Regions from separate parts of the Paenibacillus sp. J22R67 genome, predicted to be linked through region 1. Evidence: riboswitches for the same ligand, from Rfam matches in the RefSeq annotation. Region 1 holds a riboswitch; each other region holds the start of a gene.
What was found. A riboswitch is a leader RNA that binds a small molecule or an ion and turns the genes downstream of it on or off. The one in region 1 is predicted to bind cyclic di-AMP.
Positions count from the first base shown of each region.

Region 2: another riboswitch for cyclic di-AMP. It lies ahead of AC58VC_RS32410 (APC family permease); the one in region 1 lies ahead of AC58VC_RS35725 (resuscitation-promoting factor).
Region 3: another riboswitch for cyclic di-AMP. It lies ahead of AC58VC_RS35450 (hypothetical protein); the one in region 1 lies ahead of AC58VC_RS35725 (resuscitation-promoting factor).
Region 4: another riboswitch for cyclic di-AMP. It lies ahead of AC58VC_RS37290 (C40 family peptidase); the one in region 1 lies ahead of AC58VC_RS35725 (resuscitation-promoting factor).

Region 1 is NZ_JCAUAX010000019.1:12,426-15,512, reverse strand. It holds gene AC58VC_RS35725 (resuscitation-promoting factor) at 65-1,204, opposite strand; cyclic di-AMP (ydaO/yuaA leader) riboswitch at 1,495-1,688, opposite strand; gene AC58VC_RS35720 (ABC transporter ATP-binding protein) at 1,971-2,714, shown strand; gene AC58VC_RS35715 (ABC transporter permease) at 2,711-3,087, shown strand, end outside.
Region 2 is NZ_JCAUAX010000013.1:64,352-67,438, reverse strand. It holds gene AC58VC_RS32410 (APC family permease) at 1-1,480, opposite strand, end outside; cyclic di-AMP (ydaO/yuaA leader) riboswitch at 1,578-1,738, opposite strand; gene AC58VC_RS32405 (NAD(P)/FAD-dependent oxidoreductase) at 1,924-3,087, opposite strand, start outside.
Region 3 is NZ_JCAUAX010000018.1:33,023-36,109, forward strand. It holds gene AC58VC_RS35440 (potassium-transporting ATPase subunit F) at 1-14, opposite strand, end outside; gene AC58VC_RS35445 (hypothetical protein) at 171-614, opposite strand; gene AC58VC_RS35450 (hypothetical protein) at 713-1,129, opposite strand; cyclic di-AMP (ydaO/yuaA leader) riboswitch at 1,249-1,417, opposite strand; gene AC58VC_RS35455 (hypothetical protein) at 1,702-2,223, shown strand; gene AC58VC_RS35460 (APC family permease) at 2,551-3,087, opposite strand, start outside.
Region 4 is NZ_JCAUAX010000025.1:13,709-16,795, forward strand. It holds gene sugE (quaternary ammonium compound efflux SMR transporter SugE) at 1-196, opposite strand, end outside; guanidine-I (ykkC/yxkD leader) riboswitch at 276-378, opposite strand; gene AC58VC_RS37285 (MSMEG_1061 family FMN-dependent PPOX-type flavoprotein) at 446-1,108, opposite strand; gene AC58VC_RS37290 (C40 family peptidase) at 1,188-1,661, opposite strand; cyclic di-AMP (ydaO/yuaA leader) riboswitch at 1,665-1,803, opposite strand; gene AC58VC_RS37295 (hypothetical protein) at 1,972-2,790, opposite strand; gene AC58VC_RS37300 (M1 family metallopeptidase) at 2,848-3,087, opposite strand, start outside.

The sequences.
Region 1 (3,087 bases):
CGCCCAGGCTGCTTGCCTGGCAACGTATATTGACATTGTTCCCGCTGAAACAGACGTTTACACGTTAATTTTCAGACGGCTTTTTCGGTCCTACGACATAGACCGTGTAGCCTTGCTTCGTTCCGAATTTATTGGCATAGCCATGATCTTCAAAGTAGACATCGATCATTTGGCCTTTCACACCGCTACCGATGTCCTCAGCACGACGGAAGCCAACGCCCTCAATGTAAACCCACCAACCCAGTGGGATAACTTTCGGATCAACCGCAATCGTTCTGCCCTCAGTAACCGTAGTTCCTGTATACGTCTTACCGTACCCAGGAGTACCCTCGGATTTCCCTGTCGAATCGGCTCCCGCTGAATAAGCCGTGAGCTTCACATTCTTAAGGATTTGTTTATACCCAAATGTCACACCATTCTTAGAAACTTCATCCACACTAGGGGATGATGCTGATAGAACAACAACGGGATTTTTCGTGCCAATCGACACTACTTTTTTAACACTTTGTTCTTGTACTTCTTGACCTACAACAGCTTCTGCAACTAACACGCCATCTTCGTAAGTCTTTTCTTTCTTTTTCAGAAGTACGCCCTCTTTACCTTCTTGAACGACCTGCTCTTTACCTTTAAGCAGCGATGCATCACTTTTCTTCTCCGTGTCGAATGCGATCGGCTCTGTTACTTCTTCCGTCTCTTTTTTGACACGGACGATTTTGATTTCATCGCCAGTGCTCAAAGAGGATGTCGGTTCGGGAGTCAGCTTATCGTGCTCCCCAAGTGCAATATGTAAACGTTGCAATGCACTTTCAACCGTTCTTGCAGTTGTGTAAACAGTGGTGGTCTTTCCATCAGCAGTCAATTGAATTGGAGAAGCGTGTTCGATGACGAATTTGTCCCCGCCCTTGATTGTAGCAGTAGGGTCTGCAGATATTTCATCGTGTTCACCAATCGTTATGGCTTGTTCATCCAGTAGGCGTTGCAGGACCCATTGCTTCGTATGCACAACGGTTTCTTGTCCATTCACAACCACGGATACGCTCTTGGTAGCCGTACCGTACAACAACACCAAAAACATGAAAGTCATTGCGATTGAGATTATAGCCAGGCTTAAAATCAAACGCAAGTTTTCATGCTTCCATCGCAATGCGAAGGACATGCTGGATGATCGTTTTACATGGGTCTCGCTAAAAGAGATACTGCCCACTTCTTCGGTCCTCCTTCAAAGCCTCGCCGCCAGGTTACAGCATGAATAAATTTGACGCGACTAAGGTTTTTAATTTAACTTAACGTGTCGTCCATCGGCAGCTGCTAAGAAACGGCTGCGTTCTGGTCGTCCCACCCAGCTTTGCTATTCATCATCCTATGAATTCCGGGCTGTGATTAATCGTCCGAAACAGTTAAAGGTCCTTATGGGGACAAAAAGCCAGCAAGAAGAGGACTCTTCTCGCTGGCTTAGTTTGCATAGTAAAAATACACAAATAGCACGAACGACAATCGTTACCTCTCTTACGCTTACGAGGTTAGCTGACGGATTCGGACGTGAGAGTCGCCCTACTCAGACGTAAACTTCCGTTAAACGTCCAAGATTCACCCCTGTTACTCACTCTGTTTACTTCGTCAGCGATACCGCTTTATAAGTTAACAGTGGTTCCCCCGTTCCCATAATTGGAACTCAGCGAATGGAAAAATGGCAAATTGGTTATTAAGTTATTATGAAAAGTATATTACGCTGTTAATCTCTGCCTGTAAAGGGATTGACACCTACTAAAAAGGGCTAAATCATTTAAAAATAGCTTATTTTCAAAACAAAACCACTTTTTATCTACATTTATCTCACTATAACGTACGAATACTAAGTTTCTTCGTGTTTTCACTCTTAAACTAGGCTTCTAAACTAAATTTGTTTATAATTATCAGGTATGAAACTGATGTATAAATTCCAATAATTAGATATTTAGGGAGGCACTGAGATGGGTCCCATATTACAAGTTGACTCTTTATTCGGGGGATATTTACCAAATAAGCCCGTTCTTCACGACCTCACATTTACAATTCGTCAGGGTGAAATGATGGGATTGATCGGACTGAATGGCGCAGGAAAAAGTACGACCATCAAGAACATCCTTGGACTGCTTCAACCACAAAGGGGTTGGGTAAAAATTAACGGTTTGACGTTAGCCGAAGATCCGCTGCCTTACCGTGCCACTTATGCTTATGTACCGGAAAGTCCAGAGCTATATGAAGAGTTAACCATTCGTGAACACCTGGAGTTAACCGCCATGGCCTACGGCTTAACGAAGGATGACTATCTCTCCCGTTCACAAGCGCTGCTCGAACAGTTTCACATGCAGGACAAGCTCAATTCCTTCGCAAGCCATTTATCCAAAGGGATGAAGCAAAAGGTCATGATCATGAATGCGTTCTTAATCGAACCTTCCCTCTACATCATTGATGAACCTTTTCTCGGACTCGATCCGTTAGCCATCCGCTCATTGCTGGAGTTAATGGTCAAAATGAAGCAACGTGGCGCGTCATTCCTCATATCTTCGCATATTTTGTCTACGATTGAAAAATATTGCGATAACTATGTCGTCCTGCACAAAGGACACATGGTCGCCCAAGGCGATTTAGTCGAATTACGTCAGCAAACAGGGCTCCAGCAAGCGTCACTGGACGACATCTTCTATAAGCTTGTAAAAGGAGAACTGGTATGAAAGCGATGGACATGGATACCCGTGCCCTATGGCAGAAGAGGTTTGAACATTATATGAAGGAATCCATGGGCTACCTGCAGTATGCAGCGCGCAGTAATTTTTTTGGCTTCCTGTTATTTCTTGTCATCCTTTCTTCCTATTATTATGCAAAAATACTACAGCGCCTTCCGACAGATTATCCCTATCTGTGGATCGTCCTTTTGCTGCTTGTACCTTTGTTATCCTCAAGCCCGATTCGCACACTAGCCAGAAGCGCAGACCGTATGTTTTTACTGCGTATTGAACATCAGATGGGCCCCTACTTCCGCGGCGGATTCAAGTACAGCTTGGCGCTGCAAGCCTTTTGGACATTTCTGGCATGGGTCGTATTATG
Region 2 (3,087 bases), on a different contig from region 1:
GCGCCACCACTCGGTGAATGCCTGCTACAGGCACTATGATCACAGGTTCTTTCGTGCATACGCGTTCTTGCGTGATATCAATGCGCAGCTGTTTGGCTACATCATCATAGTGATTGCTAATTTTGGTTATTCCCCAAAGTAAAATCGGCGTCACAATAATAACAATCCAAGCGCCTTCGCTAAATTTGGTAATACAGAAAATAATCAAAACAGCAAGGGAAACAATTCCCCCCAGACCATTAATTACGAACTTGCCGATCCAGCCGGCCGGACGTTCTCTGAACCATTTGCGGACCAAACCGCTTTGGGCAAGGGTAAAAGATAAAAAGACGCCAATCGCATAAAGTGGAATGAGTGCATCGGTTTTTCCTTTAAAAATGACGAGCAAGATACTTGCCAAAACGCCTAACGTTACGATCCCGTAGTGAAACGACAACCGATCTCCCCGGTACGAGAACATGCGCGGGAAGTTTTTATCCTGAGCCATAATAGACGCCAGGATCGGAAACCCGTTGAAGCTCGTATTCGCAGCCAACACCAGGATCAGCATGGTGCCAATCTGTGTCGCATAATACATGATTCCACGCCCAAATGCCTGCTCCGTAACCATCGACAAGACCGAAGTATGTCCGTGCGGATCAGGTGCAATCCCATAACCCAAGCTCAGCAAGGTGACACCGCCAAAGACAATAGCCAGCAGAGTACCGAGGGAAGCCAGGGTTCTCTTGGCATTTTTGACAGATGGCGTACGGAAATGCGGCACCGCATCCGAGATCGCCTCAATACCTGTCACGGCCGAGCAGCCGGATGAAAAAGCTTTTAGAATGACAAACAATGTAAGTGAGCTCGTCATCGAGCTGGGAACCACTTGAAACTCATGCGTGTTCATGGATCCTGTCAGCATATCGAAGATCCCTTTACCAATCAGGAGCAGTATGCACAGGATAAAAAAGTACGTTGGAATCGCGAACACGGTGCCGGATTCAGAAGTACCCCGTAAATTCAGCCAAACCATCACCCAGACGAGCACTAAGGCTATGGGGACAATATAAGGCACTGTAACTGGGAAAGCCGACGTTATCGCCTGCACACCTGCCGAAATCGAAACCGCAACGGTTAACGTGTAATCAATCAGCAGTGAAACCCCAGTCAGTCTTCCCGACATCATTCCCAAATTTTCCTTGGCCACCATGTAAGCTCCGCCGCCCATCGGATAGGCCTCAATCACCTGGCGATAGCTCAAAACAAGAAGCATGATTAAAGCAATAATCGAGATTGCTATCGGCAATGAGAAAGCAAAAGCAGCAACCCCAACAGTCGCAAGCTCTAGCAAAATCTGCTCCGTGCCATAGGCTACCGAAGACAGGGCATCCGAAGATAGGATGGGCAGAGCCTTCCATACCTGCATTTTCTCAGATTCCAGCTCCGCCGATTTCAGCGGTTTACCGAATACAATCTTTTTCAGTGAGTCACTTGTCATGCTTTGAAATTCCTCCAAATAACCTAGTTTTCAGCTTGATTTCCCATTTTTAAGCGCAAAAAAACACAAGGATAGACCTTGTGCTTAGCCACATGTTCTCCTTTCTCACGACCGCTTACGAGGTTAGCTGACGGGTTCGGGCTGCGAGAAATCTGCCCTAAAGGTATCTGCCGCATGCGACAAGACGCACCTTACTCACCCCGTTGAAACCTATGGTTCCCCCGCTTTTCTGAATAGAAAATTAAGCGAAATATTCAACTGTTAACGTACGAGTTGATACTACTCTCTTATTAGCTCATAGTAAAGGAGGGAAAAATCTTAAAAAAGATTATTCCCTCCCCACATTCATTTGATAATCCGCTTACAATGGTATAATCCTTTCAGTATCTCTGATTTACTAGCTTATTGTCGGAATCATTAGGTTTTAGCGTATTTTAGTCAAATTAATTTCTCACATGACGCTTTCTTGTGGCTTGTTTTTGCTTAAAAATCATCTTTTTGCAGATGAGTGGGATACCGCCAATGAGAAATAAATAGCGGGCATCGATCATTTTTTTGAGAAATGCGGCAAGTTTACCTTTCACTTTTTTGACCTTCAGGATGCCAATAGCTTCTCCGCGACCCAGCGAGGCGACCGTCCCTTTGTAATCATAGGCAAAAGGTCGCAAGGGCTTCCCCCTCAGGGTATGGAGCAAGTTTGTTGCCGTATTATAGCCCTGCTGGACCGCGATTTGGGCATTGGCGGGGTATGGCGTGCCTTCTGGGCTCATGACAATGGAGCAATCCCCCGTAATAAAAACATCGGGATATTGCAAGGAACGCAAGTAATCATCCACCTTGACCCTGCCGCGTTGAACATGGAAGCCAGCATCCTGCAGCAGGGAATTCCCGCGGACGCCGCCCGACCAAATAACAGTGCCGGCAGGAATGAATTGGCCGTCTCCCAGTAGGACACCGCCGGGCTCGCATGCCTTAATGGCGGTAGATAATTTATATTGAACCCCTTTGCGGCGCATCACTTCCATGCCGTATTCCACGAGATCATTCGGCAGTCCTGGCGGCAAAGCGGTAGGCGATGCTTCGATATTAATGATTTGAACAAGTGCAGGGTCAACGTCAAACATTTGGCAAAGATCAGGAATCCGATCCGCTAATTCTCCAACAAACTCCGTACCTGTGAAACCTGCGCCTCCAACGACGATGGTCAAATATTCCTTATGCTTGGAGTCCAATTTATATTTAGCGAACATGTACTGCGTATGTTGGCGTATGAAGCGGACACTATTAATGCTGTTAATCGTCATCGCATACTCACGCAGTCCTGGAATACCAAAGGTTTCCGTTTCACTTCCAAGCCCCACTACCAGGTAATCGTAAGTAAGGACTTCGTCCGCCAGAACAACCTTCTTCTCCTCAGGCAAAATCTGCCTAACCGTCGCTTTAATAAAATGAATTTTCCGCTCATCGATCAGTTCCTTAATGGCTACACGCGCATTTTCATGATGATCAGTACCAGCTGCCGGCATATGCAGATGCGTCGTCATGTAGTGATAATCGTGTTTGTTCACCAGTGTGACTGCCACTTCATCTGCTTTGATCTGCTTCTG
Region 3 (3,087 bases), on a different contig from region 1:
CCAATCACAATCATTTGGTTGCCTCCTATAAGTTTTCATCCAAAAACTTGCATCGAAAGCATCAGCTTACGCTTTTTCACAAAATTTCATAAATCCCCAGAACCCCAGGAAGGTCAATGCCATTAATAAAATCATTGTCACATCGTTGTACATAGCGCACCTCCTTCAAATCAGACAGTACCTAATTTATTGGTTTTTTGTAATAAAGTGGATAGAAGGAACTTCACATCACCATTTTTAGAATAAATAACGTAGTCAGCGCCTAACCCTTTATAAATCAATCTAGGATTTACGCTTTGGGTAATCACATACATAGACCCTGATGTCCAACTGCGGCATATCTGAATGTACCGGCAGCATAACGTCAAGCTCTCTTCGAACAAAATAATGTTTCCGATTGGATAATCGGGAATAATAGGTGTAGATGAACCCGGTACCGATGTATCCACTTGGATGATTTTTTTCACTCCCTGCCCCTCTAGCTTGAGTTTTTCCATCTTATTGTTTGTTAATGCAACAAAAGGAAAACTACTCAACTTTATTTGTTTCATAAAGTCTTCGCCTGCCTTGGTAGGCGCAGCTATTAGCAGCAAATCGCTTTGCATGACTTTCATCGCTTCCTCTCTTACCTGACTCATTGTAACGCCGAACGGTATAAAAATGAGGTAAAGAATCTATAGCGTGCATATAAAAAAAGCATAAAAATGCCTGCTTAGAAAGAGACATAAGCCTCTGAATGGTCAAAGATATAGGAACGATTCGATAGAACATCTACCTCTTTTTTGCCTATAGATCTATGATGAAGCTTATCTGACAAGTCCGTTAATGCCGACTCTATAACATGAGTCCTTGTTTCCCCCCATGCCTCTTTCTTCTGATGCACATATTCCAAACCGTCCTCAAGGGAAAGCCCTTTGAGCTTCTGAAAGACAACAGCCCATTGAACGAAATCTCCCTTCAGGTTGCCGCAAGGAATTTCATAATCCCCTAAACCGCTCGTCCCCAGACTTGTTGAGATCGAAAGCATGCCGCACAGGCAGTCGCGGCCATGTCCAGGCAGCAGTTTATCGGATAACTCATCATCAAAGCGATAGCATTCAATTCGGGTAATCTTGCATTCGGGAACCATTGGTAGATTCACTCTCCTCAATTTTTGGACAACAAAAAGAAGCCTGCGAGCAGAGAATCTCTGCTCTCGGGCTTCATGGCAGCTTCTATATACAAGCTGTAATTAGCACGATAGAACGTTGGCTCTCTCCCAATTCGCTTACGAGGTTAGCTGTCGGATTCGGGCTTGGAAGCGCCCTACCTTGGCAAGCTGGAGCTTGCCTTGGATTCACCCCGCGAAGACGTTGCTCTAGAGCCGTCCTCAATTGGTTCCCCCGTTCCCCTTGCGGGAACTCAGCATTTTCAACTTGCTGTGAAGTTGATGCTCTGAATCTTACGCCTTGGAGCTCAGCCTGTAAAACGTACCGCAATCTCTTTTTCGGCATAATGACTAATGGGTGCGCTTTCAATTAATCAAAGCATTCATTATCACTATCCAAGCTTCGTTTTCCTTCCATTTACGCCATTTTTATCGTTTTTTTATGGGTTACCCCACTTTTCTTTACCCCATTTTTATCACTCCCAGCCTTACAATTAAGGAGCAGAACACACACATTATTTCTGTCAGGTCTTACGTGCAAAGGAGAAATGACGATGGCTTCTACTCCCCATTATTATTTAGGGTTAATCCCCGAAGCGTTAAATCCCATCGCTTTAACTTATGAGTGGTTCGGTGTCTTATGGCTAGAAGAAGCTAACCGTTTCCCTATTATTGTCGGGTACTGGTTCTGTAAGGCGAAGTCGGAAATTATTCAAAAAGCGCAGCAAGCCGGATATGCCAAATGGACGGAAATCTCCGAGCATTACGTGATCATGAACATGTACAGGTCTATACGAAACAAACAAAAGGAGCAAGATTGGGAGAAGCGATCTAGGCTATCTATCCGCATGAATTTCACAGCCCCTTGGAAGAACGTTCCCTCTGGACTATATGTGATCAAATCGAGAGATACCTTCCCGCTGCATGCTTCTGCCATATGTAAAAAAAGGTTCTTCCTTTGGTTAGAACACGCGGCCGTGTGTGAAACCGAGCAAGAACTTCAAGCTTTCATCATGCGCGTGCAAAGAGAGCACTATCTTGGGAAAACAATTAAGGCTGGGAGCCCCACGGTGTAGGCAGCCTGACATGCAAAAAACGCCAGGTTGGTTTCCTGACGTCCTCATGATCCAGCGTAATTCCCAAAAATCTAACGGAAATCCGGCCTAGTTTTTACGAGGGGAGCTACAGTCCTCTATTTTAAATAAAATAAACGATTTCCTCTCAAGGCGGAACTACAGGCTCCTATTTGTCCTCCATGGCACGTTTTTTAAGTGAAATTGGCAAAATAGCGGAACGTAGTTCCGCTAAACATCGAATATCTGGGTTTTTATCAAAATAGCGGCGTGTAGTTCCCCATAGCTGTCAAAAAAACCGTTTTAATATGCTCGAATTTATTTACACATCTACTTTTTCAAATGATACGGCACCGTCGTCACGATCAGATCCCGCCTGTACAGCAGAAACGCGCGGATCAGCAAGCTGGACTGATTATGGAGAATGTGCTGCCAGTTTCGTTTGGGGATAAACTGCGGAATCAAGACCGTTACCCGGTAGTTCGACTCATTCGCCTTATGTTCCACGGTATCGATGAATTTCGTCAACGGTTGAATGATGCTTCGGTAGTGAGAATGCAGCGTAACTAACCGCACATCCGGCTGCCAACACTCCCATTTCTCTTGGAACTGCTTCTCGGCCTCCCGATCAAAAGCCACATACACAGCAATAATCTGGTCCGGCGCCAGCGATTTGGCGTAATTCATGGAATTTTCCACGACATGTGTAATTCCCGCGACAGGTATAATCATCACATTGCCTTTGATCTCGACGGAAGGCTCACATGTCGTGATTCGGAGCTGCTCACCGACAGCCTCATAGTGCTTTTTGATTTTATGGAATGTATAAACAATTAAGGGGAGGAAGATAAACACAGGCCATACCTG
Region 4 (3,087 bases), on a different contig from region 1:
CAATACCCGTCCAAGCGGCATACGCTGTGCCGATAGGAAGAGTTTTCGTAGCTGCTGCCAGAAAATAAAAGCTGATAATCATGCCGACAATGGTGATGCTTGATGGAATCAGTCGTGTGAAACCATTGGAGAACTTCAATGAGATCGCCCATACGACTTCAAAAACACCTGCAATGACCAGATATAACCATGCCACCGTGAATCACTCCTTCAATAAGTATTCGAAGATGCGCGGCAAAAAGAAAAAGCCTGGAAGCACTATCGCATCGCGATAAGACTCCCGGGCTTTTTCCCCTCCGTGATCACAGCGTATCCGCTGTGTGTTTTCTCTCGGACCAGACCAGCGCTGCAGCGCCCCGGAACCCTAGAAACATGATGTCGTAATTATAGGACGGCTTACATGCTATGTCAAGTTACACAATTTCTCATAAGGTGATGCTTTGCTCTATTCCTTCAGCTCGACGCCATTCAGAGCCACGTGAGCACGGAACATTGCCATGCTATCCGGGTGCTCCTGTTCTGGCAGCCAAGTGTCTTGCTCCCAAATCTTGGATAGCTTGAGGGCGCGACTGCAGTGAACGAAGCATTCCTGCACTTCAACGCCAACCCCTACAACGGGGAGCTTGCCGCCAAGCTGCATACCTTCGAGCAATTGCTCATCTTGCGTCAGCCAAGCGCGTCCGTTAATCCGCAGCACGGTTTCGACACCGGGGATTACGAACACCATGCCGACTTGGGGATTGTCGAGCAGATTTTGCAGAGAGTCAATGCGGCGATTCCCCAGCCGTTCAGGATAGATCAGACGACGATCATCCAGGACATGGACGAAGCCTGGATGGTCACCGCGCGGAGAGACGTCGCATAGACCCTCTTTATTTGACGTAGACAAGAAAAATAAAGGGGATTTTGCCAAAAAAGCGCGTATATGATCGTCGATGCTGGAGATAACTTTATTTTGGACGGCAAGGTGGGGCTCTCCGACACGGGGTCTTAGCTCCTCAAGGGACTGAATGATACCAGGGAATGGCGGGTTGTCGTTTCCACTTGTTAGCGACATGGTTGGTGTCCTTTCTCGAAGCCCAAGCGCTTCTGACAAATTTGTAACCACAAGAAAAGAATAAAAGCCCTGAAAAGCGGCTCATTCGAGCTAACGCTTGTCTGGGCTTTATTCATGAGGAACAAGAAAATTACTTGGATTCAGCAGTTAGTTGATTATAGATATCATCCCACAGAACACGTCTAGCGGATACATACCTTTTCGCATAATAGGATTCGCTTAGTTTGTTTTTCACGATACCTTCATTGGAAGCAGAGTGAATGAATTCACCGTTTCCAAGGTAGATGCCAACGTGAGAAACGCCTTTACCCCCTGTGTCGAAGAACACAAGATCACCTTTACGCAGATCACTTTTGTCGATCCAGTAGCCCTCTTTATTTTGAGCTGCTGAACTATGAGGAAGGTCAATGCCGAATTTATTGAACACGTACGATGTGAAACCAGAGCAATCAAAGCCTCTTGTTGTCGTTCCCGCATCGCGGTACGGTGTTCCAATCAATTCGTCAACCGTTGAGTCCAATGTGGATTCTGACGCAGACACACTCCCTAAAGCTACACTCAAAAACAAAACAAGACTAAAAAGAAGAGCAACAACCTTTTTCAACTGCTTGTCTCCTTCCGGTGCCTACGAGGTTAGCTGGAGGGTTCGGTTGAAGGTTCCCTATGATCCCTGTCTTGCAAGATCAATTCACCCGGTATGGTTCCCCCGTTTCCCCAAGAAATGAGGAATTCGGCATGAAATATTTGGTTTTTTGATGCTAGTCACTTTAATTCGTCATAAACATCGAAATTCCTCCTTTTTCGTGCAATTTGGTCTGAAAAAATGTGTAAAGGTTCGCTTTACAGACAAAAAAATCCCCTTTTGCAAGGGGATTGAACAAATCTAAACCATTAATGGTTTTATTTATTAGGTTTCATCGGCTCATTTTGGCGGAAAGAAGCTGATATTGCGAAGTGATGGACCACATTTGCATGAAAATATGGAAGAGCGGGAAAAGCTGATAAATGATCAGCGCTACCAGACCTGCCCAGATATAGGTCGTAGTAACTGTGATCCCTGCCAAAAGTCCTGAACTGAGTAAAAGTATCAGAGAAAGGCCGATAATTGGAAGTGAATACCGCATGAACGTTATGACCGTGGATACGATGCCGAGATGCGCCGCAATAGCGAACTGCACGTACATAAAAAGTAGATGCAGCAGGAAGCCATAAACCAGCATCCCCATGAGCCAAGGCAGTAAGTCGAGGGAAGCTTGTTCGTAAGATGTGCTGTGAGCCAGCACCTTCTGCGCTTTGGGCAGTACCCAGATGAGTGGCAGCAGAGACATGGCGATTCGGATTATATACACGGCGAAGAAGGGAAGCATGAGTTCCTTGATGCCGCGGACGAAGCGATAGCCAGCATTTTGATCCGAATGTGTGAGCGAGTAGTAGACGCCGCTATTCATCATCGGGGTGAGCAGCATGCGAGCTAGGAGCAAGATAGCCAGCCACCACAGGTAGGAATGGCTAAGATCCGTTTTGAATAACTGGAACTGACTTTCGGCTAGAAAAAGCTGGAGCGCTTCCTTCGGCTGGTCGCCGCCAGGAAACCGGTGCATGAGGGGAACTAGCACCCCTTGTACAAGCTTATACAGCAGCATGCCCCAGCACATTTGGTAGATGAATAAAACAATCGTAGCGAAGGGTTGCCGTAGAGCCGCCCTGAAGCCGGATTTGAGATAGGTTGTCACGGGTGTCCCTCCTAAGCGTTGTTTTCTGAAGGCAAACTTGCCTTGTAGAGTGGGCGCCTACCAGGCCACCCACCCGAAAATAGCTTGCAGGAATTGAATAATGCCGAGATTCAGGCGGAGTTTCCACTTGGTATCTACTTCTGCTTGCATGAAGTTATTAATATGTTTGTTTTCTAGAATGAGCGAGTAGTTCGGATCAATGCGAACCCAATCAACAGGCGTCGTGTGGGTTAGTTTGTACTCAATGCTGCTCTCTTTGCCGTCCCATGTTTTGTCGAGAACCGTACCGTCGGCGAA